Regions from separate parts of the Priestia sp. YIM B13490 genome, predicted to be linked through region 1. Evidence: riboswitches for the same ligand, from Rfam matches in the RefSeq annotation. Region 1 holds a riboswitch; the other holds the start of a gene.
What was found. A riboswitch is a leader RNA that binds a small molecule or an ion and turns the genes downstream of it on or off. The one in region 1 is predicted to bind preQ1.

Region 1 (16,463 bases):
ACAAAGGAGCGATGAATCATGAAAATAGCAGAGGTAGGAAACTTGATAGAATTTAAAAATGGCTTACAGGGCATTGTCGAAAAAGTAAATGAAAACTCCGTGATTGTAGATTTGACTTACATGACAAACTACCGCGATTTAGACTTAGAGCAGCGAACTGTTGTCAACCACAAAAACTACATCATCATTAATCCAGCTATGTAAAGGAAAAAAGCAGCCGCACAGCAAAAGCGGTTGCTTTTTTATTGATTTTGAAAGAATTGATTCTTTTGTTCTTCTGTAATAATCCCTAGCTTATACATGAGGTAAATATACTGTTGCACCTTAACATCCTTCGAACTTTTTTTCACTGTACTCCCTCTTTTCTAAAATGTTTCTTTATACAATAATATATGGCTGAGATAAAAAAAGTTTCCTTAAAGAAACAAAAACAGGCCCCATTTTTTCTTGAAAGGGGCTTATTTTCGTGTGACAATAAGAACAAGCTACTACTATCTTCTTACCGAAAGGAATTACTAGCATGTTTGATACTGTATTGTTTATCGTTGCTCTTATTGTCATTCTTTTTTTCATCGTGCAGTTCGTTTTTAAACGCAAACAAACTTCAAATAAAAAAACATCCGTTGAACCCATGAATTATGCCGAAGAAGATTCTAACTCCTACACAAGCTGGAGTGAAACTGCTTCTAACCACGATCATGATGGCGATGGAGATAGCGGTGGAGATGGAGATGCGGATGGTGACGGAAAATAGAAAAAAAGCCTCTTCTTAAGAAGAGGCTTTTCTTTATTTTGATAATACTCGCTTGCCGTTGGTAAACGAATAATAGCATTCACCTGTATAAATGTCTTGGCTTTCATGTACATGAACCCCACATTTATCTTCAAGAGCAGCTTTCATCATCGATTTGGCTACGTTATACGCTTTAATTGGACGATACTTTCTCCACTTTCCTACAAGGCAAAATGAACACGACTTTAACGTGTATCCCCCAATCTTTTCAAATAGGCGAAACTCTTGGCGCTTGCCTAATAATAACGATGGGCGGAAAAAGTGAGTAGAACGGATATACAAACTTGCGATATCTTCTTCTACTTGCCCCTTTACTTTACTGTAAAAGAATGGCGAACGAAGATCAGCACCAATTGCTGTAATCGTTAAAAAGTTTTTGCAGCGATATTTTTCTGCACATTTAGCCGCTTTTAAAGGAAATTCGTAGTCCACTTTAATGAATTTCGCTTTTGTTTTTGCTTTTTTCATTGTCGTGCCTAAACAGCAATATACATCATCAACTGCAAAGCATTCTTCGTGCTTATCAAGCTCTGAAAAATCAATTTCAAGCTGACGTAGCTTTGTGTGTTCGATTGGTAGCTTTTTTCGAACAAACACTGTCACATGGTTATATAAGCTGTTGCTTAATAACATTTTTAAAAGTTCTTGACCAACAAGTCCGCTTGCACCTAATACTAATGCTGATCTCTGTGACATTCTTTCACCTTCTCACCTGTTGTTTTTGCAATGGAAAACAGGTTGCATACACAACCTGTTTGTTCGAATTAACGATTATCAATTGTTTCTGGGTATAAATCATGATTCATCAGGCGATAATTAGCCATTTCTTCATACTTCGTACCGGGACGGCCATAGTTTGTATATGGATCAATTGAGATTCCGCCGCGTGGTGTGAATTTTCCCCATACTTCAATATATCTTGGATTCATCAGTTTAATTAAGTCATTCATAATAATGTTCATACAGTCTTCATGGAAATCTCCATGGTTACGGAAGCTGAATAAATAAAGCTTTAACGACTTGCTTTCTACCATTTTTTCATCTGGAATGTAACTAATATAAATGGTTGCGAAATCCGGCTGACCTGTTTTTGGACATAAGCTCGTAAATTCCGGACAGTTGAATTTCACAAAATAATCACGATTTGGGTGTTTGTTATCAAATGCTTCTAGAATCTCTGGTGCATATTCAAACAAATAGTTTGTTCCTTGATTTCCAAGGAGTGATACACCTTCTAATTCTTCATCTTTTCGACCGCTCATTTGCATTTCCTCTCTTTCTACGATTGTCATTCTAACAGCGTTTTTTTATTTTGTATATATCTGTTTTTATTTTTCTTTGTAAATTTTTTGCTATGCGCTTACACGCCTCGTTTATTTCCCCAAACAAGGGCGTGAACCTGCGGCAGAACTCTTACATCGTTCATGTTTTTTGCTGCCACTGCCTTATCGATTAACCACTCATACTTTTTAAGCAATTCTTGTGTTAACGACGCATTATCGATTGTCGTTAAGTCCTCGTTTCCTACTTGAACAAAAAATGGAACCTCAGGATAACGTTCATGAACAGACGCTGCATACTCAAAGTCCTCATCATTAAATACAACGACTTTTATGCTTATGTGCGCCAGGCGTTTTTCCTTTATTAATGTCTCTATAATATCGTCTAATACGGGGAAATTTGTTTTCATTAATGAACTTGGAGGCTTAGGAGAAATCGTTAAATCATCGATCTTTAGGAACCAATCCTGATAACGGCTCCCCTGTGTTTCAAGAGCTGCTTTTACCCCTTGACTGTGCAAAAGCTCTACAAGTGAACCAATCGCCTTGATAAGCGCAGGGTTTCCTCCAGAAATGGTGACGTGATCAAAGCACTCTCCTCCAATTTCTTTTAGCTCCGTCCAAATTTGTTCTGCTGTTAGCTGACGAATATCGTTTTTAGCCGATCCATCCCATGTAAAAGCTGAATCACACCAGCTGCAGGAATAATCACAGCCCGCGGTACGAACAAACATCGTCTTACGTCCTACAACCATTCCTTCCCCTTGAATCGTTGGTCCGAATATTTCAAGTACTGGAATTGTATTAGCCACGTTTTTTCACCTTCTTTGGGCGGTAAACTACGTAACTTGTCGGCGTTTCCCGCACGAATACTTGTACGCAAGAAGGCTTATTTGGTAGTGTGTCTAGATATTCTTGAACCAACTCATAAATTTTACGGGCAACAACTTCAGTTGTAGGAAAATCATTTGGATTTTCTTCGTTAAAGATAGAATGATCGTTCAATAATGTATGATCAAATTGACCAGAAACAATTTTTTTCAATAGCGCAAAGTTTACTAAAAAGCCCGCTTCGTCTAATGTATCTCCGGCAACAGTTAGATTTACGAAATACGTATGTCCATGGACTTGACGGCATTTTCCTGCTTCTGTGTGAGGAACAAAATGTGCCGCAGCAAACTGCATATCTTTGTTCAGTTCGTATTCATAGTCATGAAATACTTGAGGATACATTTGTTGCAACATTATTTCTCTCCTCCTTCTTTCGTTTGCATGTATTGATCTAACCCGCGTTTTCGCAATTGACATGCGGGGCATTCGCCGCACCCGTCAGCAACAATACCGTTGTAGCACGTTAATGTTTTTTCACGCACATATTCAAGCGCTCCTAGCTCATCCGCTAACGCCCACGTTTCTGCTTTATCAATCCACATAAGCGGCGTATGAATCACAAACTCGAAGTCCATTGATAAATTAAGCGTGACGTTTAACGATTTCACAAATACGTCTCGACAGTCTGGATATCCTGAAAAATCAGTTTCACAAACGCCTGTTACGATATGACGGCCTCCGCTGTTTTTAGCCAGTACGGCTGCAAATGATAAAAATAACAGATTGCGGCCGTCAACAAACGTTGTAGGCAACTCTCCTTCTTTTTGCTCGATCTCAATATCATCTCGCGTTAAGGCATTTGGTGCTAATTGATTTAAAAGTGACATATCTAGTACGGTGTGCTTCACACCTAAATCAGCTGCGATAGCCTTTGCTACCTCTATCTCTTGACTATGGCGCTGACCGTATTGAAAAGTAACCGTTTCTACTTCTTTAAAGTTTTTCAAAGCCCAAAATAGACATGTTGTACTATCTTGACCTCCGCTAAATACAACAATAGCTTTTTCATTTTTCATCATTATTGTTCGTCTCCTTTTTGATTGAAATCAAAAGAAGAAGAAACTTTATTGAACCGTTCGTTCCCTTTGTGACTAATTTTATAACACAAAAAAGAGACTGCTCTTTTCCAGCAATCTCCCTAAAAAGCAACTAAGATACACGTCCTCGCCAGCATACACGTCAAAAAGACGCGTTGATAGAAAAGCACGTGAAAGAAGACACGTTAAAACCGTGTCTTTTGTCATCAACGATGATCTTAGTTTTTTATAGAGGGAGTTTTCGAACCTCTCCCGTACGTATCCAAACGTGTACGGCGTTTCTTCTTGAATTGTCATCGTATTATACCACATGCGTATAGATAATGCTATGTTTGTTGACTTCTATCGCCTTTAGCTGCCTTATTTTTCTTTATATAAGAAAGCGCAATAAATAACAACGGAAAACAGACGCTTAATACAAATAAATAAAACGGCCAGTAATATTTTTCAAAATAATTGAAGTACGCTGTGTTGGGAATAATGTAATATGCCACGCCTGTAATAATTAGACCTAAAGGAAAGCTTAAAAAATTGCGCACCCGTAAATTACACAATTGGACGATACTTAACTGAATAGCATAGAACACAATGACAACTTTAAAAAAGATAGATAACATCCAAATAATAGCTACTAATACTTCAACATGCTGAATCGTTGCACCTAACGAAATCATTTTTCCTAATAAATAAACTGGGTAGCTGTGCATCGATGCAATATTCGCGCCAAGAGCTAATATACAAGCCGCAACTGCAATCGTAATCGTCAAGCCCGATGCGACAGTGCCGATAACAAACATTCTTTTTACCTTTTTTCCATCTTTTATATGAGGCGTAATCATCAGAATAAAAACCAATTCCATAAACGGGTTTCCTAAAAAATAAGTGGTCCCTAATACTAAATCACCCATGCTGAATTCAAAAAAAGGATAAAGACGATCAATTTTCATCTGAGGAATATTTAAAACAATTAACAATAAAAAGGGGACCACAATCCAAGGCAAAAAGATTTCCGCGGTTCTTGCTACCACTTCAATACCTAGATACCCTCCGTATATAACAGCTAAAAGAACAAGAGCATGAATCCATGTAGGCAGCGTTTCAGGGACAATTTGAGTCGTCATGAATGTACTGATATCTCGAAGCGAAAACGTAGACTGAATGAACATAAAGAAAATGTAAATAAGAGAAATACACGTTCCTGCATAAGGACCTAGCGCCTTTTTAGCTATTTGAATGAATGTTTGCTGAGGGTAACGCTGAATCAGCCATAAAAGCACCGCAACGATTAAAAGTGCAAAGCCAATAGCAAGCACACCGCAAAACCACGCATTTTGTCTATTTGTCTCTAATAATGTAGCCGGAACTGCCAAGATGGCGCTTCCGATACAAAAAACATAAATGAGAAAAAGAAATTGTTTTGGACTAATAAATTCTTTTATTTGCATCATACACACCTTCTCTCCTACATGCGTGCTCACGTGAATAACAAATGATGAACGGTTCTAGTAAGAGGCTTAACGAGTGCCTCTAAAAAGTACAGAGGCGTAGGAACTTCTTTACGGAGTGTAATCGCTCCCCAAAAGAATAGACCCAAACCTATAAGACAAAGGTAGACGATTATCTCACGATAATACTTTTCCTTTCGGAAGTTGATCATTATTTTTTTAGTCAAATAAGCAAGCAGTACAAGTAAGGCGATAAATCCCTCCATTTTCTTTCTCCTTAATGCTTCATTTGCTTCATATATGAGTTATTTAACGTGCCTAAGCGACGGATTTGAACTTTTGCATCTAAATCGACGGTTAAATCCTCTGCGTAAATTCTGTTCCAGTCTCTTTTCATTTTGTACCATCTCTTTACATCTTGTCTGTAAAACGCTTCGCCAAAACCAAAGATATCGCTTTTATAGGTTTTTTGAGCTTTTTCTACTGCATCATTCATCTTTTCTTTTACGTCGGCTGCTGTTTTTCGTTCGAGCATATTGATTACAGCTGGGTCCTGTAAATTCACTTGACACTCTACATCAGCTACGTTCGCTTCTCCTTTTAAATCAACGTGAATATGAGGTTTATGATTTTTCATAGTAGCTGTCACCTTGACATTCGTTCGAAGCATTTCGACTCCGATGATATCATGCTGTTTTTCTTTTTTTTCGCATGGAATAACAATTAACGTACTTTTTACATGTCCGGTAATATAGTTATATCCTTTACTTTCGTCTTCATTGAACCAGCCGAGAAGCTTATCATTTTGAAAGACACCTAATCCTTTGAAATTGAGCAGGGTGGAAAGATTGGTGCGAGAAATACTAGACATGTCTCCTGCCTTTTTCACGTCGCCTTTCACTAACACTCCTGATAACACCGCCTGCTTTCCTTCACTGGTTAAGTTACTGATCAGTTCATTTAACTTCACTCCTCTAGTAGGTGCCCAAATACGCTGTGACACGTCTAATGAAGCAAACATATGATTAGCAGGTATTTTTTCGATGGTTGTTAATACATTCAAAACGCTCGATGCTTTCGTGTTTTTAGCCACAACAACAAAATAATCGGTACGCACTTCATGATCCCGAGCAAAGAAATCAAGCACTTCAGCAATACCGTCTTCCGCCATGCTTTCGCTAATAACTAGCATTCGTAAATGAGAAAGATAAATTTTACGCGGAGATTTTGTCGTTATTTTTCTTAATCCTTCCATTACAGACGAAGCCTTAATAGAAAATGTGGTAACAGAAGGCCCGTTTGTAGGCGTTTTCGCCTGAATATCACCCGGATTAATTAGCTGAACTGTCACAATAATGCCATCTTCTACTTTATCAATTCCGACAGCAACCGTAATGGCTAGCTCGTTCAACTCTCGACTGCTCCAGCAGCCGCTTAATAGCACTGAACAGATACATAACATTAGAAATGCTTTCATAGTCAACGGCCACCTTTACACAGTTTAGTTTTTTTGCGTCTTTTGACGTGAAATATTCTTCTCATTAATAAGCTTTGGCCTTGTTTTCATTTTTTTGATCGAACGTCTAATCAGCACATCCTTTTGATCACGCTTCACAAATGGAGCCATAGGTGTCATATAAGGGACTCCAAATGACCTTAAGCTGCATAAATGTAAAATCATTAAAATTAGCCCCAGGATAATACCGAACAGGCCAAAAGTAGCTGCTAAAACCATTAAAACAAAGCGTAGCATCCTTACTGCAATAGCCATATCATACACAGGTGACACAAAGTTACTAATAGCGGTGATGGATACAACGATAACCATTGCAGGTGAAACTAATCCCGCTTGTACGGCGGCTTCTCCTAAAACGAGTGCTCCCACAATCGAAATAGCTGAACCTACTGCTCGAGGCAATCGGACTCCCGCTTCTCGCAAAATTTCAAACGTGATTTCCATAATAAACGCTTCAATAATAGCAGGAAAAGGAACACCTTCCCTTTGAGCTGCAATACTAATTAACAAAGCAAAAGGAAGCATTTCTTGATGAAAAGTAGTTAAAGCAATATAAGCAGAAGGTGTTAAAAGAGCTAAGAAAAATGCCATGTAGCGCATTAAGCGAATCAATGTACTAATATCTGCGCGCTGGTAATAATCTTCGGCCGCTTGAAAAAATTGAATAAATAAGGCAGGAACCATTAATACAAAAGGTGTACCGTCTACTAAAATGGCTATCCGCCCCTCTAAAAGACCTGCTGCCACCGAGTCTGGACGCTCCGTGTTATGCATAGTAGGAAAAGGTGTATAATCTTCATCTTGAATCAACTCTTCGATATATCCGCTCTCCAAAATACCGTCTATATCAATTTTGGAAAGACGCTCCTTTACCTCTTGAATGACCTGTTCATCCGCAATGCCGTCTATATAAACGAGCGCAATATCCGTTTTTGTAAACTCTCCTATTTGCTGAGATTCAATCCAAAGTTTTGGAGATTTTATTCGGCGCCGAATCAATGCGGTATTCGTTCGCAGTGTTTCTGTGAAACTGTCTCGAGGCCCTCTTACAACGGTCTGAGATTGTGGTTCAGAAACAGCCCTGTCTCTCCATCCTCTGGTACTTGCCACAATACACGTTTGATACCCTTCTAAAAACAGTACGGTATCTCCTGATAAAACATGAAGAAGAGCATCATCCAATGTCTTTGCTTCCATGATTTCACCGGCTGCCAAACTATAGCTTTTAATCAATTCGTACATATTAACGATGCCATCATCATGTGTTAAATGTTCATCGTGATAGTGCATAATGGAGTCCAGCGCATAGTGTTCAACTTCGTCTTTATTTACTAATCCGTCGATGTAAGCAACACCTAAAGTAAATTTTTCTTCAATCGAAATTCGAAACTCTCGCACAACTAAATCCGTGCTCTGTCCCAATGCTTTTTTCATGCGGGATAAATTATCTCCCACCCTCTCAGATAATTTCTGCTCTTCCTGTGTAGAAGAAGCACTAGTGTCCTTAGAGTCCTTCGATTCATCAGCTTTTTCTTTCCGCTGTTTGGATTTATTCGTTAACTCAGATAGTTTTTTTATACGCATTGTTCATCCTCCACTACATTGAACGAAAAGAAACGGAATTTCTTCTTTTTAGTCTCTATAGTTTTTGTATGAAAAGGAAATTTATACTTGAAGCCATTTTAATAATCTTTATTTTTGACATCATTTGTGCATTTCTATAGGATAGTAATGGATAATTCTTTGTTATTATGAAGAATGTTTATGCGGAACATTGAAAGGAGTCTATACATGGCACAATCACTTAAAGGCAAAGTAGCTCTTATTACAGGAGCAGGAAAAGGCATCGGTCGTTCAACTGCGATTGAATTAGCAAAGGAAGGCGTAAATATCGGTTTAATTGCTCGTACAGAGGCAGATTTAAAGGCTGTTGCTTCTGAACTAGAAGCATTTGATGTACAAGTTGCTTATGCAACAGCAGATGTTTCTTCTATGGAAGAAGTAAATGCAGCAGTTGAGCATCTACATACAAAATTAGGGGCAACAGATATCTTAATCAACAACGCAGGAATCGGTAAATTCGGAAGCTTTTTAGAGCTAGACCCAGATGAGTGGAAACAAATCATTGATGTGAATTTAATGGGCGTTTACTACGTAACGCGCGCCGTTCTACCTCAATTAATCGAAAAAAATGGTGGAGACATTATCAATATTTCATCCACTGCTGGTCAAAAAGGCGCTCCCGTTACAAGTGCTTACAGCGCTTCAAAATTTGGCGTGCTCGGCTTAACTGAATCTCTAGCGTTAGAAGTACGCAAACACAATATTCGTGTAACAGCTCTAACACCAAGTACAGTAGCAACGGAATTAGCGTATAAAGAAAACTTAACGGATGGCAATCCTGATAAAGTGATGCAGCCTGAAGACCTAGCAGAAATTATGGTCGCACAATTAAAATTGCATCCTCGTATTTTTATCAAATCTGCGGGCATGTGGTCCACAAATCCATAAACAAACATAGAAAAAGGAGAGCTTCAGCTCTCCTTTTTTGTGTCTTCCTTTATATGGTGGTTACCTTATTTACGTTTAGGCGTGATTTCTTCTGATAGTTCTTCAAAAGATTTCACTTTTCCATGCGATGGGTTTTGTGATTGTTTTCGCACATTCCACTGACGCTCTTTTTGACTTTTAGACTGAGTCATTTTGCTTCATCCCCTTTTTATATGCTTACATGTAGTAGGATAAAACAAGCTGCTCTTTTCCATTCATCAAAACTGCTTCCAATTTCTTTACTGCTTAGCTAAATGTATTTTAAACCACTTATCAATTTCCGCGTTATATTGATCATAATAAGCAGTTAGCGGATGGTCTCCGTTTTTGTACAGTACATATTTGTATTCTTTTCCCTGCTCATCTAATTGTTTCACAAGCTTTTCAGCCTGCGTATGGTGAACTTTACGATCATGATCACCCTGTAAAATCAAAAGAGGTGAATTTACTTTATCGCTCCAATAGACAACAGAACGACTTCTATACCTCTCCGGATACTGCGCCGGATCTCCTACAATCGTCCGCAGCACTTGTTTCATTTCAGGCCCTCTTTGATCATAGAATTGAAACATGTCTGTAATACCTGATTGTACGACAACTGCATCAAATTTAACGCCGTTTTTCATCGTTAAATACGTCATCATGCCGCCGCGTGAATATCCTAGCGCTACCTTTTGCTGGTGATTTACATAAGGAAGCTGTTCTCCCCACTTAATAAGATTTAACACGTCGTCAATATCTTTACCTCCGTACGTCTCTGTACCTTCACTTCCTCCATTTCCCCTGTATTGAGTCGCAACCACGACGTAGCCTTTACTTGCCCAATATGATAAGTACTGCAGTGTTTTTGCGCGAATCATGCCATGTTCGCGATTTCCTCCGCGATTATATACTAAAAGCGGATAATGTTTGTCTGCAATGTCTTTAGGCTGTACTAAAAACCCTTTTATCTTTAAATTATCACTAGGATACGTAATGCTATATACATCTACTTTATTTGAATAAGGCGATAATAAATTCAATTTTTCTTTATTTACATCATCACTTTCAGCTCGGTTGAAAACCGCTGTCACACCGAGCACAGCTACAGTGATTAATGCAATGATGCCCCATTTTTTCAACAGAAACCCTCTCCTCAATAAATATCTTTTCTCTTTTATAATGAGTGTTTTCATTTGGCTTTACCCTTCTTAAATGTTTGCTAAAAAGGGCATTCATCCCATCGCCAATACAGCTTATTTATCATACCGCAAAACTCAAATTTCTTCATCAATAAAGAAATAAGAATTCATCCAAATACATTAACAAGAAAGACGTATAGTAAATTGTATTATTAAATTATAGATTTGAAAAGTGGAATGATACTTTTTTTGTCGTTTTTTACCTGTCCTTTTTCCCAAAAAAAAAGCCCAGTTAAGACTGAGCTTTTTTCTTGGCAATGCCAATGCCTGTATATGCTAAAATAATTGAAAAAATAGGACATAAAATACTAAAGAATGTAAATGGAATATAGTCAGCTGCGGGAATATTTAATGCAGTTGAAATAAAAGCACCGCTGACACCCCACGGAATAATAGCATTAATAACCGTTCCGCCGTCTTCAAGCGTTCGTGATAAGTTTTTTGGATCTAAATTCCATTTTTCATACAGCGGCTTAAACGTCTGTCCAGGCAAGAGAATCGATAAATACTGTTCGCCTGTAATAACGTTCACTCCAATTGAAGATAGAAGCGTAGCAAAAATAACGTCTCCGCTGCGGCGAATTTGTTTTGCTAATCCTTCTAACAAAGCATCAATAATTCCAACAGCTCTCATCAAGCCACCTAGCGACAAGGCAATCATGATAAGGGAAATAGAAAACATCATGGACTGCAGTCCGCCTTTATTCACAATCGCATCCACTACTTTATTTCCTGACTCTACTGCCGGCCCGCTTTGAAGAACGCCTAGCAATTGACTCAGCGTAAATTCATGCTGTGTAATCATTCCTGTAATGATGGCCGTTACAATACCTAAAACTAACGTTGGCAGTACATCGACTCTTCTCATCGAAAAAATAAGAACTAAAAGTGGAGAAAGCAACGTTAACACATGTAAATTAAACGTATGTTTTAATGCGTCTTGAATTCCTTGAATTTCCCCGTAATTGACGCTTTCCTGATTTCCGTTGATTCCGATTACCAGTGCAATGATTGCTGTAATAACAATACTTGGAACCGTCGTCCACGTAATGTGCTGAATATGTTTAGGAAGCGGGACTTCAACGATACCAGAAGCAAAATTTGTTGTATCAGACAAGGGAGACATCTTATCTCCAAACACAGCTCCTGAAACAATCATCCCCGCTGCTAGCCCTGGATGTACACCAATAGCAGTTCCTACGCCAAATAAAGCGACCCCTACCGTACTGACGGTTGTTAATGAACTTCCCGTGAATGTTGAAACTAATACGGGAATAACCAGAGCACTAATTAAAAAGTACTGTGGTGAAATCCAGTGGAAGCCGTAGGATAAAATCGTCGGTATCGTTCCTCCTACCATCCAAATCGCAATAAGCATCCCGATCAGCATTAAAATAAGGATAGGCTTAATGCCCAGTCTGACACCGTCTAAAATCCCTTTCTCCATTTCTGTCCACTTATATTTCAACAAAAAGCCAATCACACTAATAAATGCTACACCAAATATCAGTGGAATATGAGGCGGCAGCTTTAACGTAAATAATGAAACAAAAATAATAGCTAATAGCACCAAAACCACCGCTATTGATTGTATAAATGAAATTTCTTTTTTCATGAGGTATTCCCTTTCTATCTTTCTTTTTCACTTAAACGCTTTTATGCTTTTACGCAGTTAAGTGCAAACCTTCTTGAGTATAATTTTTATCCTTCTTGCTGTCAATAACTTATTTTATCCAACGGTAGGCTCTGCGCTCATTTTTCCACTTTTCTTCTTATTAATATTAATTCCCTCTCCAAGCAGATCATTGTACAAAATGCCTCTTATGTTTTTACATGTATAGAACGGGTACACATAAAACACATCTTTTTTTAATGTACTACCTTTTGTACATAAGCGAGGAACTTCCTTCAAAAATTTTTTAAGCAAAAGACTTGAAAGTCAAAAAAGGTCAAAGTATAATGAAATTACGAAAGGTCAAAAAAGGTCAAACACCTGCTGATCTTCGATTAAAATCATTTAGGGAGGCTAATTAAATGATTTGTCAAAACTGTAATAAACGTGAAGCATCTATTCAATTAAATGTACAAACAAATAACCAAAAATCTCAATATCGTTTATGTCATACATGTTATCAAGCACTAATGAAAGAACATAAAATCCCATCAGGTTTTGGAGGTGGCGGCTTTATGAACATCGATGATTTATTCAAGCAAATGGCGCACGAACAAGCTGCACCGGAACAGCCACAGCAAGGAAATGGCGGCGGAGGCTTTTTAGACCAGTTCGGTCGAAACTTAACTCAAATTGCGAAAACGGGATTAATTGACCCTGTTATTGGCCGAGAAGAAGAAGTAGAGCGTGTCATTGAAATTTTAAATAGAAGAAACAAAAACAACCCGGTACTAATCGGAGAACCCGGTGTTGGTAAAACAGCTGTTGTTGAAGGGTTAGCTTTAAAAATCGCGGAAGGAAAAGTTCCTGCTAAGCTGTTAAATAAAGATGTATATCTTTTAGATGTAGCATCTCTCGTAGCTAATACCGGCGTGCGCGGTCAATTTGAAGAGCGCATGAAGCAGTTAATTTCTGAGCTTCAACAGCGAAAAAACGTGATTTTATTTATCGATGAAATTCACCTTCTTGTGGGAGCTGGTTCAGCGGAAGGTTCAATGGACGCAAGCAATATTTTAAAACCTGCTCTTGCACGAGGCGAACTTCAAGTAGTTGGAGCTACAACTTTAAAAGAGTACCGTTCCATCGAAAAAGATGCGGCTCTTGAACGACGCTTCCAGCCGGTTATGGTTCACGAACCGTCTGTAGAAGAAGCCGTTGAAATTCTAAAAGGAATCCAAAGTAAATATGAAGATTATCACGGCGTTAGCTATACAGATGAAGCGATCCGCGCTTGTGTAAATTTATCACACCGCTACATTCAAGATCGCTTCTTGCCTGATAAAGCAATTGACTTGCTAGATGAAGCAGGTTCAAAAATGAACTTACAGGCAGGCATTACAAATAAAGACGATGCGGCCGCTCGCTTAAAAGAACTTACAAAAGAAAAAGAGCAGGCGCTAAAGGATGAAAAATATGAAGTAGCGGCAAAACTGCGCGATGAAGAAGCTGCTCTTGAAAAACAACTAAACGAAGAACAGCAAAAAATGAATGTGGATATTGCTGACATTCAAGCAATTATTGAAAAGAAAACGGGTATCCCTGTTGGTAAACTTCAAGAAAATGAAGCAGCAAAAATGAAGCATTTAGCAGAGCACTTAGCTCAAAAAGTAATTGGACAGCAGGAAGCTGTAGAAAAAGTAGCAAAAGCGATTCGACGTTCTCGCGCTGGATTAAAAGCGAAGCATCGCCCAATTGGTTCATTCTTATTTGTCGGCCCAACAGGTGTCGGTAAAACAGAGTTAACCAAAACATTAGCTGAAGAACTATTCGGCTCAAAAGATGCTATGGTTCGTCTAGATATGAGTGAATATATGGAAAAACATGCGGTGTCTAAATTAATCGGTTCACCTCCTGGCTACGTAGGTCACGAAGAGGCAGGACAATTAACAGAGAAAGTACGCCGTAATCCTTATTCCATCATCTTACTAGATGAAATTGAAAAAGCTCATCCAGACGTTCAGCATATGTTTCTACAAATTCTAGAAGACGGACGTCTAACAGATAGTCAAGGTCGCACAGTAAGCTTTAAAGACACAGTTATCATTATGACAAGTAACGCTGGTGTAGGTGAAAAGAAAATTACGGTTGGGTTTGACGCAGAAAATGACGCACTTAAACAGGCATCCGTTTTAGATTCACTTTCATCTTATTTCAAACCAGAGTTTTTAAACCGATTTGATACAATCATTGAATTTAATCATCTTGAAAAAGACAACTTGATTAAAATTGTGGACCTTATGCTTGCTGAATTAAAAGAAACATTACAAGAACAAAATATCACGCTGAGCGTAGCAGATGAGGTAAAAGAAAAACTAGCTGAACTTGGCTATCACCCTGCATTCGGTGCTAGACCGCTCCGCCGAGCAATTCAAGAACAGCTTGAAGATCGAATTACAGACTTACTTTTAGATGACGCAGACGTATCGACAGTGAACGTAACGTTAAATGAAGCAAGCGAAATCACCGTACAAAACTAATAGAAAAAGCGACTCTACTTGAGTCGCTTTTTTTTATAGAAATACTTACGTTTATTTACTTTCATCTGTTTTTTCGTCAGTACTATCCGTTGATTCTTCTTGATCATCAGATGCTTCATCCCCAGATGAATCATCTGCTTCGTCTTGCTTCATTGTTTCCTGTGAATCATCTGTAGTTGTGTCCTCCGCTTGAGTATCATCCGACTGTTCTGTTTGCTGTTCTGTGGCATCTTTTTCATCCGTTTGTGAGTTGCATGCTGTGATTAACATAATTGCTAGAAGTGATCCAAATAACTTGACTAATAAACTTTTGTTCATTTTACCGTCTCCTTTCGAATCATCTGAGCCTCTATGTAGTCACCATTCATACGGCTCTACTGGCAGTATAGCCTATCCAATTAGAAAAAAGTTCATTTTTACAAGGTTATCACAAAAGCTTTACATCCCCTTCATTTCGTTCATATTCCCCTCATATTTCCTTAATAGTTTATGACTAGCTGTATTCTAGATCTATCTTCCTTGGTCTAAGTGCTCAATTCGGCTATTCACACAGTTGTAACTATGCTAATATGAGTGATATATCACTATATCGTGCGACTAGCTGACTATAAAGTTATTCTTCTATAAAATTATTCACCATTTAAGAAAGGGATTTTTTATGGAATCACACAACCTCATAAAAAAACGGAATTTTATTCTTTTACTTATTTTTTGGCTGCTATATTTTGTCCACATTGTGTTATACCACTTTATTGCAGCTGATCCTCATATGATTGTTTTTATAAGCGGAGGAATTTTATTATTGGTAGTGACGGCTATGTACTACTTTCGTTTTCATCCTGCCATCATTATGTATTCTTTTTTTATATGCTATTATGCCTATATTGCGTACATGGCATCTATTGAACCTGCTGTTATTAATTATTTATTTTTGTTTCTTGGAATTATTGTTAGCTTTATTTATTATAGCTATGTCGCTATTGTAATTTCTACATTAATGTCCATAATAATTGTTTTGTACTTTTATGTAAGCAACACTCTTTTTACATCTGTGGCTTTCGTGAAATTAGATATCGTTTATTTCATTTTGTTTACGCTGATCACAATGATTATTTTGTTGTATTGTGCTCATTTCTCTAAAAAACTGATTGCTATTACGAGGGTCAAAATGAACAAAACCGAAGATGAACTGTACTCAGCTCAAGAGTATTTACAATCTTTTTTTACATACAATCGCGACGCCATTTCCGTGTTCAGTCTAGACGGCAAAGTGATTAAAGTAAACGATGCTTTTGAGCAAATATACGGATGGAAAGCGGAAGAAATTGTCGGAAAAGCCATTCCATTCATTCCTGCTGGCTTAAAAGGCGACGCTGAAAGCCGATTAGAAAGGGTTAAAAAAGGAGAAAAGCTGGTAGCCTTTGAAACCCAAGATAAGCGAAAAGACGGAAAAATAATTGATGTAGAAATCACTGTTTCACCTATTTTTAATCGTGATCAGCAAGTCGTTGCGCTTTTTGGTATTTCACGCGATCTTACAGAAGAAAAGGAAACAGAAAAATTTCTTCGCCAAACCGATAAGTTATCTTTAGCGGGCGAAATGGCAGCGGGAATCGCTCAT
Region 2 (16,463 bases), on a different contig from region 1:
GGCTTCTAGCATCGCTCGGTGAGCAGCGTCTAGTAATGTTTTTAACTCTTTTTCATCTCTTCCTTCTATTACATCAAATCTAAGTAATGGCATACTAAGTAACCTCCAGCTTTTTGTCTAATATATTATTGCCTCATCATATCACAACTATCATTTGTAAAAAAAAGATATGCTATTCACAATGTGCTCTCTAGTGAAAGAGACCTCAAATGCTTCAATAAAAGCTCAACTTAACAAAAAGAAATGAGCAGTATAACGGCTCATTTCATTAGTACAAAAACATTTATAATAAGAGCTAAAATACATACAGATACAATGGCAATGAGTACGTTCATCACAAGGTTTTGCGAGGATGTTTTGGCTTGTTTTTTCATATCAGCCCGACTCATCTGTTGCTTTTCATGATCACTTTTAGACATCACGTAGCCTCTCCTATTCATCAAAATGTCAGCAGTGTGTAAATGATTTTTGAGAAACCTTGATCCAGTTCTTTTGTATAGACAGCAGCACATGCAGGTTATCACCAGTTATTTTAGCATGTTTTGTCAAATAAGTGGACTATGTAGCGCTTCAATTTATTATTCACAGCCAAATATATTTAAATTCGTTGCTTTTCTCTTCTTTTCTCGCTATTGTTTGAGAAGAAGGATAATTAGATACGATAAAGGATGATACGATATTGAATAACCATACGCAGCTGCCTCAGTATATCTACACATACGCATGCAGCGAAGAGGAACTCTCACTATGTCAATTAGAGAGACGCTCTCTTTTTGAAATTGAAACTGAGAAACCTATCATAAAAAGTGCCGTTAAACTTGATCCAAGCAGAAGCCCTTTTATCAAAGAGCGATTAGATATTATGTATGAATCAGATGACCTTGCAGATATTTGTAAGCAAGTAGAAGATATTGACCTCGGAGACAAAACATTTAAACTCATTTTTATGAAAATTAATGACTTGGAAAAAGATCAAAAAATAAGTTATAAAGGTCAGCGTGCTATTGAACGTGATGTGGGTTGGCATTTTGTAGCAGAAGCAGACTTGCATAACCCTGACCATTTGTTTGGCATTGTTCCATTTGAAGGACGCTGGTATTTTGGGAAATATCAAAAAAGCGAAGCAGTATGGCTGCATCATTTGAAAAAACCGCGTGAATACTCTACAGCACTCAGTACCCGCCTTGCAAGAGCTGTAGCTAACATTGCCGTTCCAAACCCCGAAGGAATCAAAGCGATTGATCCATGCTGCGGTATCGGTACAGTCCTTGTAGAAGCCCTTTCAATGAGCATTGATATTGTAGGACGCGATATCAATCCACTTGTGACTGACGGATCTCGTGAAAATATTGCGCATTTCGGCTTAAGCGGTGATGTCAAAACTGGACCGATTTCAGATGTTACAACTCACTATGATGTAGCTATCATCGACATGCCTTACAATCTCTACACCCACGCGACGCCTGAAGATCAGCTTTCTATTTTAAAACACGCGCGCCGCTTTGCGGATAAAGTAGTCGTGATTACAGTAGATACGATTGACCATATGATTCATGAAGCGGGCTTTTCTATTTCAGATCGCTGCGTAGCGCGCAAAAGCGTTTTTTCTAGACAAGTAGTTGTATGCGAATAAAAAAGACACCAGTCTAACAGGCTGGTGTCTTTTGATTTACCACTCTTTAGGTTCATAGTCTAATTCTTTGAATAGCTGCGTACGCTCTTTTTTCGTTAAATCTCTCCATTGCCCAACAGGTAAGTTATTTAAATGGATATTCATAATACGAGTGCGCTGAAGGCGGTACACTTCATATCCGAGCACTTCACACATACGGCGAATTTGACGATTTAAACCCTGTGTTAAAATAATTTGAAACTCATACTTAGACAGCTGTGTCACTTCACAAGGAAGCGTTTTTGTGCCTAAAATTTTTACTCCCTCAGACATGTTTTTGATAAACTCTGGTGTAATTGGCTTATCTACTGCAACAATATATTCTTTTTCATGCTTGTTTTCTGCACGTAAAATTTCATTAATAATATCGCCGTCATTTGTAAGTAAAATTAAGCCGTCTGAATCCTTATCAAGTCGTCCAACGTGGTGAATACGCAAAGGGTGATTGACTAAATCAATGATGTTTCCCTTTACTTTTTTTTCACTCGTACTTGTAATGCCGACTGGTTTATTAAGCGCAATATATACATTATTTCGAGCAATCCGAAGCTGTTGTCCGCTTACTCGAATATCATCGCCAGGCTTAACTTGATCTCCGACTTTTGCAACCTTTCCATTAACGGTTACTCTTCCTTCACTAATTAACTTATCTGCCCCGCGTCTTGACGCCTTTCCAGATTCGCTAATAAATTTATTCAGTCTCAGGTGAATCACAACCTTACATTTAAAAATTTTAAAATTTGTCTCTTCTATTAGAAACAGACATATGCCAATTTCTATACCGTCCCTATCGTAACATGCTATACGCTTCTCGTCTTCTTTTAATTTCATTACTTAATCATATTTTTTTAACAGTAATAGAAGTATAGGTCCAAAATACTTTGTAACCTTATTCTTAACATTTCAATCAATGCTTACACCTGTGAAACTTGCATCAATCTTTACTTATATACAAGACCTAGACGTCTGGATTGACTGATCAGTATAGAGTTGCTACCATTATACTGACCGATCAACTAGTAATTATATCAGGGAGCTGTTTTCATGGAACCAACCAATTCAAAAGAAAAAATTTTAAGCGCAGCTGCTAAACTTTTTCGCAAAAAAGGCTATCACGCCACCAGTCTAAGTCAAATTACAAAAGAAAGCAGCGCTCCGAGAGGATCTATTTATTATTATTTTCCGGATGGAAAACAACAGTTAGCAAAAGAAGCTATTCAAAAAACGGGAGAAAGAGTCAAAGCTTATATCGAAAAATCCCTCGCTTCTCATGAAGATGCCGCGTCAGCTATTCAATATCATATAAAACTGATGGCTGATCGAATGTTTGAACAAGTGGAAAATGAAGCGGATATCTCTCTCGCTGCTATGTCGAGTGAAGTATGGTCATCAAACGAAACGCTTCGCATGACCTGTGAAGCCGTGTATAACGAGTGGGAGCAAGTTTATGCAGATAAGTTAGTTTGTTCAGGTTATGAACAAGAGGAAGCAAGACAGCTAGGTTCAGCTATACAGTCTTGGATTGAAGGGGCTTATACTCTTTCATTAACTAAAAATAGTACAGTCCCTATGCAAATTGCAGCTGACCAAATTGGCAAGCTGTTTGCAAACAAAAATTAATTTAGTAAAAGGAGGTCACTTATGACACAAACAGAAGAAAAAATGAGTACACAAAGTAAGCTTATCCTTTTCATTTTGATTCTAGGGAATTTTTTATGCTTAATTAGTGAAACGGTAATGAACGTGGCCTTGCCAAGTATCATTTCAGATTTTCACATTAGAACGAGCTCAGCTCAGTGGTTAACTACCGGATATATGCTTGTAATCGGCATCTCTGTTCCGGTTTCTGCTTTCTTAATTCAACGATTCACATTAAGACAGCTGTTTGTGACGGCTATGAGCTTTTACTTAATTGGGTCCTTCATTGGATTTACTACTCCCTGGTTTTCTCTGCTTTTTGTGGGCCGTATGATTCAAGCGTTAGGGACAGGCATTATTTTACCTCTTGTGATGAGCACAATGTTAACACTCGTGCCTGTTAGCAAACGCGGCACCGTAATGGGAATTTTTAGCGTAGCTATTTTATTTGCACCGGCAATAGGACCTGTTCTTTCAGGATTAATTATTCAATATTATTCGTGGCAAATTATATTTCTAGGTCTTTTAATTGCAGCAGCGCTTATTTTCCTATTTGCTCTTTTCAAGCTCAGTAACGTTTCTGAAACATCTAGACCAACAATTCATATCCCATCTGTGATTCTTTCTACAATTGGGTTTGGAGGAGTTGTTTATGGATTTAGCGCAGCTGGTGAAGAGACGGGATGGAGTAATCCTATCGTATGGCTTACGCTCATAATTGGCGTCATAGCTCTTGCTTTATTTGTCAGACAGCAAAGCAAGCTGAATTCTCCTATGATTAATATGAAGCCTTTTAGATCGTCTGTGTTTTCAAAATCGATTTTCTTAATGTTTCTTATTATGATGATTCAGTTTTCAATGATGTTAATTTTGCCGCTATACTTCCAAACGGCTGCGGGACTGTCTCCTTTGCAAACAGGGTTTCTTATGCTTCCAGGCGGCGTAACGCTGGCTCTAACAGCTATGGTGGGAGGACGTTTGTTTGACAAAATCGGATTTAAACCGCTGCTTTTAACGGGCTTAGTCCTTTTAACAATTATCTTAAGTTTGTTCACTACTATTTCAAGCGGAACAAGCACGACGACTGCAGCCATCTTATACGCAGCCTTTACAATTGGCGTAGGTTTAAGCATCGGTCCCGTGATGACGCTTGCTTTAAATCAAGTGCCAAAACCGCTTCATGCCCACGGTTCAGCTATTTCAAATACGATTAACCAAGTTTCAGGTGCGATTGGACCCGCTTTGTATACAAGTATTATGACCATGGCTTCTCAGCACTTTATTCAACAATCAAACGAAACGAATAAAACGCTGTTACAAATAAAAAGTATGACAAGCGGGGTCCATACCGTCTATTATGTAGCCATCGCTTTCGCCGTCGTTTCGTTCCTGCTCGCTCTTACGTTAAAGAAAAAAGACCAGCAGCTCGAAACGCAATAAATAAGAAACTGATAAGAGCTGCTCATAATTTGAGCAGCTCTTGTTACATGCAGAATTTATATTACAAATGTAAAAGCAATCATAGATACTATTAAAACAAGGATAACAACACTTTTCTTTCTTTCCGTTTTCCATGCTTCAACAGCGCCCACGATACCGCCAATAGCTAAAATAAAAGTACCTATAACGTGGAGAGGCAGCAGAGATAATACTCTACCTAAACTCGCCATCACTCCTCCAATCAATATAAATCCTGTTGTTGCAATAGATTTTAAAGATATTAAGTCTCGTATCGCTTCTTTTTTTTCAGTTTTACTCAGTTTACAGTACTCTACTATACTAAAAACAGCGGGTGTTCCCCATAAAATAAAGAAGCTAATCAATCTATCCGTGTCTACACTCACTGTTCATTCACCGCCTTTATCAATCCCTTACGCTCAGTTCCACCATTTAACAAATAGTTATATATTATTCTTGCTTCAAGGATCCTCCAAAAGAAAATTGATGGTAATCATCAAGCTTATTCCAATACCCTATGCACTTTACGTCAGGCTCATCAGTAGCTAACGCTTCTTTATTAGTTCCTTTATAAGGAAGAAATGCCGTTAACTTCACCTTTTGTTTTGGCTTGATATTTAATTTATTTCCTTCTGCTAACACCTTAAATTTATTATCAGAATAACCGTTTTTCATTTTTAAGGGATAGGATAAAAATACATTATTTTGTTTGATGGTCAAATCGCTCTTGTTTACTAATTCCATTTCATATGAAATTCCTTGCTTCATTTTTTGTTCTTTGATTACGTTAATACTTATCTTTTCTAGTTCTCTTAAAGGAACGTTGTCTTCTTCTTTTGAACACCCGACAAATAAGATGGCTAAAGCTAATAAAACAAGAATTCCTAACTTTCTATTCAAAAAACAATCCCCTCTCTAGTAACAAAGATTATTTTACAATTATAACTCAAAAAAAGTTATTTAATGGAAAAATACAATTAAAAAAGCAAACCGTCATTGGTCTGCTTTTTTAATTGCTACGCATAGGTAATGTGTTGTTGTGCGAAAAACTTTTCGATAAGGAGTTTGCCAACTATATGTATATCGTAACAAAAGAAAAAAGAATGCGCTGTGAGATTTGTCACTCCTTCTTTCAAAATAATCTAACCGGATACTTCCTATTGCCTTACGCAAAAAGAGCAGACCGCAAACGCGACCTGCTCTTTTCACATGCTAGATATGGGTAATTTGTCCATGCGTGAAAAGCTCTTCAATAATAAGGGGTTTATCACTACACTTATAGAATAACAAAGAAAAAAAGACGGGGCTGTGAGATTTATCACAGCCCCATCTTTTTTATCCAACTAGCTTATTAAATTGTACACGTTTATTAATTGCAGCCATAATTGGTGCTCCAACAAGCATAACAATGAACTCACCAACAGCCGTTGTTAACCATGTAAAGAAAAATGGTAAATCAAATGCTAAGTGCAGTTCAAACGCAATAATAAACATCGTGAACGTAAATACAAGTGTATTAACAAGCATACGAGCCCACATATTTTTAATGTAGCGCATAGAAAAAATGGTAATGAGTAATGATAGCACGGATTGTCCTACCCCAAACACCAGATCATAAGCGACCATTGGTGAAAAAAACAAATTCGTCAGAAATACTCCTAGCACAATGCCGTACACGTACTTTTTATTAAACACAATTAAGTGATTGAACATTTCCGATATACGAAATTGGATATTGGTGAAGCCAAACGGCTGGATTAACATGCTGACAGCAATATACATAGCAGCTAAAAGACCGTTGACGCAAAGTGTTCTTATATTCATCTTACTATTCTCTCCTTAGTTTTTTAACGTGGGATGGTTACGAACCACGTAAACACTCAAAGAATCATACAGCAAGCTTAAGCTTTCGTCAATCTAGCTGTTTACAAACTACTGCTGCTTTCTATATCTTGCATATTGACTGCTCTTTTTTCTTACTTTCCTTTAGTATAAAATAGAAGACGTATCAGTATACATAGGTGACATCAAGTAGTTAAGCCTTTTGATTTGAAATACGAAAGGATTTGTAGCGATGTTAGATAATACAGATAAGCGCATACTAGAAGAACTATCAAAAAATGGACGTATGAAGATGAAAGAATTAGGAGAAAAAGTGCATTTAACCGGACAAGCCGCTTCTGCTAGAGTATTAAAGTTAGAAGATGAAGGCATTATCAAAGGCTATACAATTAACATTGATGAACGAAAACTCGGCTATATCATCCATGCATTTTTAAATATCTATACGCAGAGCATTCATCACCACCCCTACCTTACATTTTTAGAAAGTCAGCAGGAGCACGTTATCAACAACTTTAAAATCAGCGGCGATGGCTGCTACTTATTAGAATGCAAATTTCATTCAAATGAAGAACTAAATGATTTTTTGACAGAGCTAAATCAGCATGTGAATTACAAACTTTCAATCGTCATTAACAAATAAATTTTTTTGAAAAATTAAGGTATATTAATTTATGAAAATGGTAATCCTAATAACGTATTCCCCCTATTCCAATAAATTTGAAAATCCTTTGCATCGTCGCAAAGGATTCTTTTTTTATGTAGGAAACCGCCTTCTATTTTTTGAAAAGTTGAACATCTCTCATAGCGTTGACATAGCGGTCAGAGGTTTATATAATCGGTGACATCGAAGCATAGAAAAGCCGGATCAAGACCTATACACGTATCGTAATTCTTCGTCTTAGAAGTTGATCAGTTTTATAACTAGACAATTTCTAAGACGTTTTTTATTTTATCATTTGTGAAACACTATTAAAAACAAGATTACACATGAAAATATCCTAATAATCAAGGAGGTTTGCATATTGAAAACAATCTATAAAGACATCATCTTAATTATTGTTGGAGCACTTTTAGTTGCTGCATCCATTGATTTTTTCGTCATTCCAAATAAATTAGGTGACGGAAGTACAGTTGGTATTGCTCTTGTTTTATATTATTTATTTCATATCCCTACAAGTATCAGCACATTTCTTGTAAACCTTATATTTATTGCCTTAGCCTATAAATTTCTAACCAAAAAAACGATTCTTTATACGATTCTAGGAGCCGTCATGACGTCCGTTTTCCTCGGTCTAGTCAGCTATATTCCTTTTCACGTTCACGACATGATTTTAGGAATTGTATTCGGGGCTTTACTAATGGGAACAGGACTTGCTCTCATTTTTATCGCAGATGGATCTACCGGTGGAACAACGCTTTTAGCTTATTTATTAAACTATACAAAAGGCTATAATATTTCTAAAAGCATGTTCTATATGGACAGCGTCATTATTTTAGCATCGGTTTTTGCTATTGGCGTCAACAACACACTCTATACTTTTATATTCGTCTATCTTTGTGCCAAAATCGTAGATGTCGTTATCGAAGGTTTCCACAACAAAAAAGCAATGACGATTATGTCCGATCAATACAAAGACATAGCACAAGTTATTACCAGTGAATTTGGAAATGCAGCCACCATCTTTTACGGATACGGATACTACGCCAACAAAGATAAACGCATTATCTACGTTGTTATTAAAAAGAACGAGTTATTAAAAATTAAAAAGAAAATCCAGCAAATTGACCCGAATTCTTTTATTGTCATCCACGAAGTAAAAGAAGTTGTCGGCGGAAAATTTGGATTTATCGGCAATTCGCCTCATGAAACAAAAGCCGCTGCTAAATAAAAAATCCACCTCTTGGTGGATTTTTTTATGAAAAAACCGTTAAAAAAAACGAAAAGATACCTGCTAAAAAGTAAACCGACCCTAAGGCAATTGCTCCTGTAACGACCGTAAATACACTTAATCCGATAGCCACCTTCATTTTCATCCACATCCCTTTTTAGATTAGTAGTATAAGTATGTCCAAGGATAGGAGATTTATAACTATGCCCTCCTATTTATTTCATATATCGATGTAACAATTGTCTATTCAATGTGTTCTAAAACCACCCCTAACCACATAATGTATAGGAAGGATTTCATATACACATCTTTGTATCACACATATCATATGAAATTAGGTGAGATAAAATGGTGGCTGTCCACTTTTTTGAAAACAGAAAGCTTCTATTAAGCCAGCTGAGGGAAAACATTCCTTCTACAGGTGATGATTTAAAGATTAAAGGACGAAAAGGAACCGTCGTGCTTGTGAATGACATCGATGAAAAAAATGTTCACGTAGAAGTTGCTTTAGAAAAAGTAGTGAAAAAGAACTTAGCATTAGATAACGCTAAAAAGAAAAGGAGATAAGCGGCTTACGCTTATCTCCTTTTCTTTTTAATTTATATACGAATCATCTGTATCTGTTGCTTCAATTTCCAAAAAAAGAGACTCCTAAAAAGGAATCTGCAGCAAAGAGCGATATCATCGCCTGAATATTAATACAAGCTATATTTTAACATATAAAAACATATTTTACAAAAATAAACTATTATTTTACGCATAATTATTTTTTATTCGAGCTTTTTCAACATTTGAAATCCATTTCGTATAAAGATCTTTATTTATTTTTCAGGCCAAATTTTTGCATCTGGCTCTAATAACCACTTATGCTCTTCTTCCATAATACGGTCTGTCCACGGATTATTGTCGAGATGGCGAATCATCCAGCAGAAGTACATCGCATAGCCAGGAGCCGTTGCTTGAGGATGATCCAATTCACCAGGAATTGTAATAAAACTATTATCAACTACACGGTACGCATCTTCTCCAACCATTGCGCAGCCAAATCCTTGTGGCTTGTCAAAACGATAGTAATACACTTCGGGCTGGTCATGATGATGAGGCAGATAACTCGACCATCTTCCCGGATAAGAAATAACTTCTCCAATAACAAGGTTAGAGTAAGGAGCGTTATTGTAGTCAAAAATTGTTCGGATTACACGCTGAGCAGTACCTTCCCATACTCCTTCACCAGCCACTGTGTTTTGACAATCTTCGGGCGTATATAATTTTGATGAAAACTCTTTTTCATTATCCGTTTTTTCAACTAGTACTTCACTATCGGCAAGTCCGGTAATTTTGACCTCCACATTTTTTGAAACGTGCAAACACCAAGGCTCTTCTTCAAATAGGGACTGGCGCTGAATTTCTTTCGAATGGCCTTCCCACTCTAGCTTTATCTTTCCTTCTAGTAAAAGAATAGCGGTTTCACTGCTGCTGTCTAGTAAAGTTTCCTCTTTTCCTTGGGCCATTTTATAAATCCCAATATCCATCAGCATATCTTTGTGCTGACCGGTCATTTCTGTAAGTACGTTGTATCCTTTATTTAATTCACCTAATTTACTTAACATGCTTGAATTCCTCCTTTATGTAGTAGCGCGATAAGAATTTACTAATTACTCATTTTTCTTCATAGACTCTCTAAATTCTTTTAAATATGTGACTATGAGGATTTTTTATTAACGGCAATATTCTTGATTGTGTTCAATTATTTGTAGATGCTGTGGCTTCCCTTCGTAACGGAGCCGTTGATTTCCGAACAATCAATTTTGGCTCAAGAAGCAAATGTTCTTTATGCATCGCTGGATATTTCATTTCTCTAACCAGCAAATCCACTACGTTTACAGCCATTTCTTTTGTCGGCTGTGCTACTGTCGTCAACATGGGCGTAATGGTAGTAGAAAGAACCGTATTATCAAAGCCAATCACTGATAAGTCTTGCGGTACATCAATTTTGAATTCTTTTGCAGCTTGGATAACTCCGATAGCCAGTAAATCGTTACAAGCAAAAATAGCCGTCACTTTCTCCTTCATTGAAAAAATTTGCTTAGCACTTTCATATCCTTTTTGAATACTTGCTTCGGTCGTAATAACGTGCTGAGGCGGCACGATGATTCCATTTTCTTGCATAACGTCTCGAAAAGCATCTAAACGGGCGTGATTGCTTTTTGCATTTTCTGTAATAATCGCAATTTTTTTATGATGCAAAGACAGCAAATAATCAGTCGCTAAATAGCTCCCTTTGTAGTCATCCACTGTCACTGTATTAACGGATATGTGAGGAATTTCTGAAGCAATAACGCTAATCGGTATATCTTGCTTAAGCATATTTTTTAAAAGATTAGCATTGCGAAAAGCAGAAGCTACAATTAAACCGTCGATTCTCTGACGTATTAACAGCGATAGATACTTTTTCTCTTTTTCCGCATCGTTATCGGTATTGCACATTACAACATGGAAACCTCGCTCATGACTTCGGTCTTCTATGCTTCTTGCCAAATCGGCAAAAAAAGGGTTGGAGATGTCAGGTACGAGAAGCCCAATCGTTTTAGTGGGTTTTCCTGTTAAAGCAGATGCTACGACACTTGGATGATAATTCAACTGCGCCATAACCTCAATTACTTTTTGTCTTGTTCTTTCACTAATATGACCGGTTTGATTGATGACTTTTGATACCGTAGAAATTGATACACCTGCTTCTTCAGCCACACTATAAATGGTTGGCTTCATTTCCTCTCCTCCTTTCCTTTCATAAACACATAAAAGGCGTAAAATCTTTTAAAATGGAAATTAAAGACCGCTTTTTTCTTTAATAAAGTTTCTTGCTTTTAACGCATATTCAAAAGGATTAGCAAGGGCTGGATCCTGTTCTGCTTCTACGACAAACCATCCGTTGTAATCCGAAGTGGCAAGCGTAGTAAATACTTCATCAAATTCAATGGCTCCGTCACCTGGAACAGTAAAGGCTCCTTCTTTTACCGCTTGCAAGAAACTTAGGTCTTGTTCTTTGACTCGATCAACTACTTCTTGACGAATATCCTTTAAATGAACATGCTTAATACGGTGCAGATATTTTTTTAAGATATAAAGAGGTTCTGCTCCTGAAAAGACAAGATGACCGGTATCAAATAGCAGCGAAACAAGCTCCGGATTGGTAAGCTCCATTAGCTGCTCAATTTCTTCTGTTGTTTGTACACCTGTTCCCATATGATGATGATAGACAATATGCATATCTTTTTCTCGTGCCAGTTTCCCAAGATGGTGCAGGCCTTCTGCAAGTCTGCTCCACTCTGTTGGCGTGAACACAGGCTTTTCTTTAAATAAAGGAACATCCATCAACCCTTGAATGCTGTGCCCTTGTTCAGACACAACAATTACTTTTGCTCCCATTTCGTATAAAAAATCGCGATGTTCAATGAATGGCGTTACCGTTTCTTCCAGCGGCTTTGTTGTTAAAAATGTACTAAACCATGCACTTGCAATTTCCAAATTCCGAAGCGATAATGCCTTTTTTAAGATTGAAACATTTCGCGGATATTTGTTTCCGACCTCACTTCCTTTAAAACCGGTTAAAGCCATCTCACTGATACACTGTTCGAATGTATTTTCAGCTCCCAGTTCAGGCATATCATCATTTGTCCAAGCAATTGGAGCAATCCCCAGTTTGACCGTATTTTCCTTGAACATCTCTTCCTCTCCCTTATATGAAATTAAAACCGCTTTTATATTTATCGAATGTTTCTCTTCAACAACCTCATTTTCTCCTGCTCCTTAATAAACTCTTGCCATTTCAAGGTTTTTCACCTTATCTTCATAAGCTTCCTGTACATGCTGATTTTTAGATACCTCTGCTACTCCTACATGCCACCATGATTCATAACCGTTCGTCATAGTTTTTGGCAGTACTTTAATATCAATTAGCGTAGAAACCTCTTGTTTTTGTGCATCTTCTATCGCCGTTTTTAATTCTTCAAGAGAACTTACGCGATACGTTTTTACACCGTAGCCTGCGGCGCTGGCTGCAAAATCAATTTTCATCACGTTTCCGTTTAGTTTTCCTGTTTCATCGTTTCGATAACGAAACTCTGTGCCAAAGCTCCCCATACCGTTTGACATTTGAAGGTTATTAATGCACCCGAAGCCTGAGTTATCAAACAGTAAAATGTTTATCTTTTTTCTTTCTTGAAGGCTTGTAATAAGCTCTGAATGAAGCATTTGATAGCTTCCATCTCCAACCATCGCATACACTTCCTTAGCTGGTTCTGCCAGCTTAACTCCAAGTGCGCCTGATACTTCATATCCCATACATGAATATCCATATTCCATATGATAGGTATTAGGTTTAGTAGACTTCCACATTCTCTGTAAGTCGCCTGGAAGACTTCCTGCTGCACCAACAATGACGGAGTTGTCATCAAGGAGCTTATTCACCTCTCCAATTACTTCGGTTTGCGTTAATTGAGTACCAAGTGATTCTACATATTCAGCTAAGCTTTCATCTAAATGACCTTGTATTTCCGGAACAAAATCTGCACCAGTAAAACGTATGCTATGCAGACGCTCTAATTCTGTCTCCCATGCGTCTTTAGCATTTGCAATTTCTGTTGTATAACCAGACTGATAGCCAATTGATTTTAGCTCTTTCATAAGAGCAAGCAATCCTTCTTTTGCATCAGCTACAAGTTTCACAGCATCAAGTTTATTTGCATGAAATTCAGACGTGTTAATGGTAAGAAATTGCACGTTGGGATTTTGAAAAAGCTGTTTAGATGCTGTTGTAAAATCAGTAAATCGAGTGCCTACTCCAATTACTAAATCTGCTTCTTTAGCGATTGTATTAGCAGCTGAGTTCCCTGTTACACCTATTCCGCCCAGATTATAGCGATAGTCACTTTCAACGGCACTTTTCCCTGCTTGAGTTTCTCCAAATGGAATATGGAACTCACTAGCAAATTGTTTTAACTCTTTTACAGCTTCTGAATACCGAACGCCTCCTCCACAAATGATGATTGGCTTTTTCTTTGTTTTCATTAATTGAATTGCATCTGCTAGACTGTCCCTAGTCGGAAGGCGGCGCTCAATGCGGTGAACGCGCTTTTGGAAGAAATAAGCTGGAAAATCCCATGCTTCCCCCTGCACATCTTGAGGCAAACAAATAGTTACAGCTCCCGTATCTGCTGGATTCGTTAATACACGCATCGCATTAATCATAGCTGTCATCAATTGTTCAGGGCGGCTTACGCGATCCCAGTACTTACTCACTGGTCGAAAAGCATCGTTTGTAGAAATAGATAAATCATATGACTGTTCAATTTGCTGCAAAACGGGATCCGGCTGTCTAGTTGCAAATACATCACCAGGAAGCAGCAAAATTGGAATATTATTAGCTGAAGCAGTGGCTGCCGTTGTAACCATATTTGCTGAACCTGGCCCCACTGAAGATGTGCAAGCCATAATTTGCTTTCGATGTTTTTGTTTTGCAAAAGCCATCGCTGCATTGGCCATTCCTTGTTCATTACGTCCTTGATATACATCTAGATTTCCTGGATCTTCTTCCAAAGCTTGCCCAAGACCTACCACATTTCCGTGCCCGAAAATTGTAAAAATCCCTTTAATAAACTGATGCTGCTTTCCATCAAATTCAACATACTGCTGATTTAAAAACTTCACTAATGCTTGTGCCGTCGTCATTCTAACTGTTTCCATGCTTCTTTCTCCCTTCTAGTACTAGATTGCGATTTTAAAAAAGGAAGCATAAGGAATATCTTTAATTCCTGATACTTCCTTTAAAAATGAGATGCGATTTTTAATGAATTACTTACCAGCGCGTTGTCACCATTTTCTTTCTTGTATAAAACTCCACGCCATCCGTACCGTTTGCATGAAGATCACCATAAAAAGAATCTTTCCAGCCAGAGAATGGGAAGAATGCCATAGGTGCCGGTACCCCTACATTTACTCCTAACATACCAGATTCAATATTTTCACGGAACTCACGTACACTTGCGCCGCTATCTGTATAAATACAAGCACCGTTTGCAAATCGAGAGTTATTAGCTACTTCAATAGCTTCTTCTAATGTTTTCACACGTACAATGGACAGCACAGGTGCAAAAATTTCATCTTGCCAAATTTTCATTTCTTGCGTAACATGATCAAAAATCGTTGGTCCGACAAAGTAGCCATTGCCATTTACTGCTGCATCTGTGCGACCGTCACGAATAAGCTTTGCTCCTTCTTGCACGCCTGATTCAATATAGCTGAGCGTACGCTCTTTATGATTTTCACGAATAACTGGTCCTAAGAAGACATTTTCTTCTAAGCCGTCGCCAATTACAATATCATTTGCTTCCTCTACTAATCTTTCAATTAGCTGATCCGCAATTTCTTCTTGTACAGTAACAACAGATGCTGCCATACAACGTTCACCTGCTGAACCAAAAGCGGCTCCGATAATTTGTTTTGTTGCTACGTTCAAATCTGCATCCTTTAATACAATTGAATGGTTTTTAGCACCGGCTAAAGCTTGAACACGCTTTAAGTTTTCCGTACCTTTTTTGTACACGTACTCAGCTACAGGCTGGGAACCTACAAACGAAATAGCTTTCACTAACTTATGTTCAAGAAGACCGTTTACCACATCATGCGCGCCGTTTACAATGTTTAATACACCTTTTGGCAAACCAGCTTCTTCAAATAATTCTACTAATCTTGCAGCTAAAAGCGGTGTACGCTCAGAAGGCTTTAACACAAATGTATTGCCGCAAGCGATCGCAAGCGGGAACATCCAGCAAGGAACCATCATTGGAAAATTAAACGGCGTAATTCCCCCAATGACACCAATTGGGTAGCGGTACATGCCAGACTCAATGTCTGTTGCAATATCAGGAAGCTGTTTCCCCATCATTAACGTAGGAGCACCCGCCGCAAATTCTACACATTCAATACCACGCTGCACTTCGCCTCGCGCTTCGTTAAAGCTTTTTCCGTTTTCAACCGTCACTAACTTTGCTAATTCATCCCAGTTATCTACTAATAGCTGCTGATACTTGAATAAAATTCGTGCACGTTTAGGCACGGCTGTTTTTGCCCACCCTTTGAACGCTTCATTTGCTGCTTGCACCGCTTGATCTACGTCTTCTTTTGTAGAAAGAGGTACCTGTGCGATTAATTCACCTGTCGCTGGGTTATACACAGGTTCCGTTTTTGATGTAGCTGATTCAACCCATTGTCCACCAATATAGTTTTTTACTGTTTTTACTGCTGTCTGTGTCATAGAATATCTCTCCCTTTATCTCATTTTAATAAGTTGCTATTCCTTTAATCTCTCAAGATTTTCCCTTTGTTTATTAAACTTCCTGCAAAACTTCCGTTGCTGTCTCCATAAAGTTGAAGAGCTCAACGCTTGTCGGCATAGCATCTGAACAGCTGTGTTTTGAAATTACAATCGAAGCGGAGGCACCCCCCAATCGCATTGCCTGTGGAATTTCCAGCCCTTGCATCAATCCGTAAATAAAGGCTGAAGCATATGAATCACCAGCGCCAAACGTTTTCAGAACTTTTGTTTTAAATATTCCTCCGCGGTGAGATTTACCATCTCTTGTATAGGCAATAGACCCTTCTCCACCGTGCTTAATCACGACGATTTGAGCATGGTGAGAAAACCAGCGCTCTGCTGTTACTTGATCATTAGATTCTTTATAATTTAAAAGTTTTTCCATCATGTCAAACTCTTCTCGCGTACCAATAATTACATCTGATTTTTCAGCGGCTAAATTAAAATAGACTGCCGTTTCAGCTTCCGATCCCCATGTATATGGACGATAGTCGATATCAAAAAACACTACAACTTCATGCTTGCGTGCGTGTTCTAGTGCTAAAAACACTGCTTCACGAGAAGGACTTTGCGCAAGAGCTGTTCC

Region 2: another riboswitch for preQ1. It lies ahead of ACFX4R_RS22415 (QueT transporter family protein); the one in region 1 lies ahead of queC (7-cyano-7-deazaguanine synthase QueC).

Annotation. Positions count from the first base shown of each region.
Region 1 covers NZ_JBHZOT010000002.1:255,910-272,372, forward strand. Annotated here, with positions in the region: gene ACFX4R_RS06740 (YkvS family protein) at 19-204, shown strand; gene ACFX4R_RS06745 (hypothetical protein) at 521-754, shown strand; gene ACFX4R_RS06750 (NAD(P)H-binding protein) at 788-1,489, opposite strand; gene queF (preQ(1) synthase) at 1,558-2,055, opposite strand; gene queE (7-carboxy-7-deazaguanine synthase QueE) at 2,154-2,885, opposite strand; gene queD (6-carboxytetrahydropterin synthase QueD) at 2,878-3,318, opposite strand; gene queC (7-cyano-7-deazaguanine synthase QueC) at 3,318-3,983, opposite strand; PreQ1 riboswitch class I at 4,214-4,257, opposite strand; gene ACFX4R_RS06775 (GerAB/ArcD/ProY family transporter) at 4,328-5,449, opposite strand; gene ACFX4R_RS06780 (hypothetical protein) at 5,476-5,712, opposite strand; gene ACFX4R_RS06785 (Ger(x)C family spore germination protein) at 5,724-6,923, opposite strand; gene ACFX4R_RS06790 (spore germination protein) at 6,948-8,546, opposite strand; gene ACFX4R_RS06795 (3-ketoacyl-ACP reductase) at 8,754-9,473, shown strand; gene ACFX4R_RS06800 (DUF6254 family protein) at 9,539-9,664, opposite strand; gene ACFX4R_RS06805 (alpha/beta hydrolase family protein) at 9,752-10,633, opposite strand; gene nhaC (Na+/H+ antiporter NhaC) at 10,926-12,308, opposite strand; gene ACFX4R_RS06815 (ATP-dependent Clp protease ATP-binding subunit) at 12,728-14,842, shown strand; gene ACFX4R_RS06820 (hypothetical protein) at 14,894-15,160, opposite strand; gene ACFX4R_RS06825 (PAS domain S-box protein) at 15,501-16,463, shown strand, end outside.
Region 2 covers NZ_JBHZOT010000009.1:17,913-34,375, reverse strand. Annotated here, with positions in the region: gene ACFX4R_RS22455 (tautomerase family protein) at 1-93, opposite strand, end outside; gene ACFX4R_RS22450 (hypothetical protein) at 261-419, opposite strand; gene ACFX4R_RS22445 (TRM11 family SAM-dependent methyltransferase) at 680-1,633, shown strand; gene rluF (23S rRNA pseudouridine(2604) synthase RluF) at 1,670-2,377, opposite strand; gene ACFX4R_RS22435 (TetR/AcrR family transcriptional regulator) at 2,717-3,292, shown strand; gene ACFX4R_RS22430 (DHA2 family efflux MFS transporter permease subunit) at 3,314-4,750, shown strand; gene ACFX4R_RS22425 (hypothetical protein) at 4,807-5,154, opposite strand; gene ACFX4R_RS22420 (hypothetical protein) at 5,219-5,668, opposite strand; gene ACFX4R_RS22415 (QueT transporter family protein) at 6,104-6,592, opposite strand; PreQ1 riboswitch class I at 6,602-6,646, opposite strand; gene ACFX4R_RS22410 (Lrp/AsnC family transcriptional regulator) at 6,843-7,253, shown strand; gene ACFX4R_RS22405 (YitT family protein) at 7,636-8,502, shown strand; gene ACFX4R_RS22400 (hypothetical protein) at 8,851-9,069, shown strand; gene ACFX4R_RS22395 (5-deoxy-glucuronate isomerase) at 9,324-10,112, opposite strand; gene ACFX4R_RS22390 (LacI family DNA-binding transcriptional regulator) at 10,246-11,271, opposite strand; gene iolE (myo-inosose-2 dehydratase) at 11,332-12,228, opposite strand; gene iolD (3D-(3,5/4)-trihydroxycyclohexane-1,2-dione acylhydrolase (decyclizing)) at 12,313-14,247, opposite strand; gene ACFX4R_RS22375 (CoA-acylating methylmalonate-semialdehyde dehydrogenase) at 14,360-15,817, opposite strand; gene iolC (5-dehydro-2-deoxygluconokinase) at 15,891-16,463, opposite strand, start outside.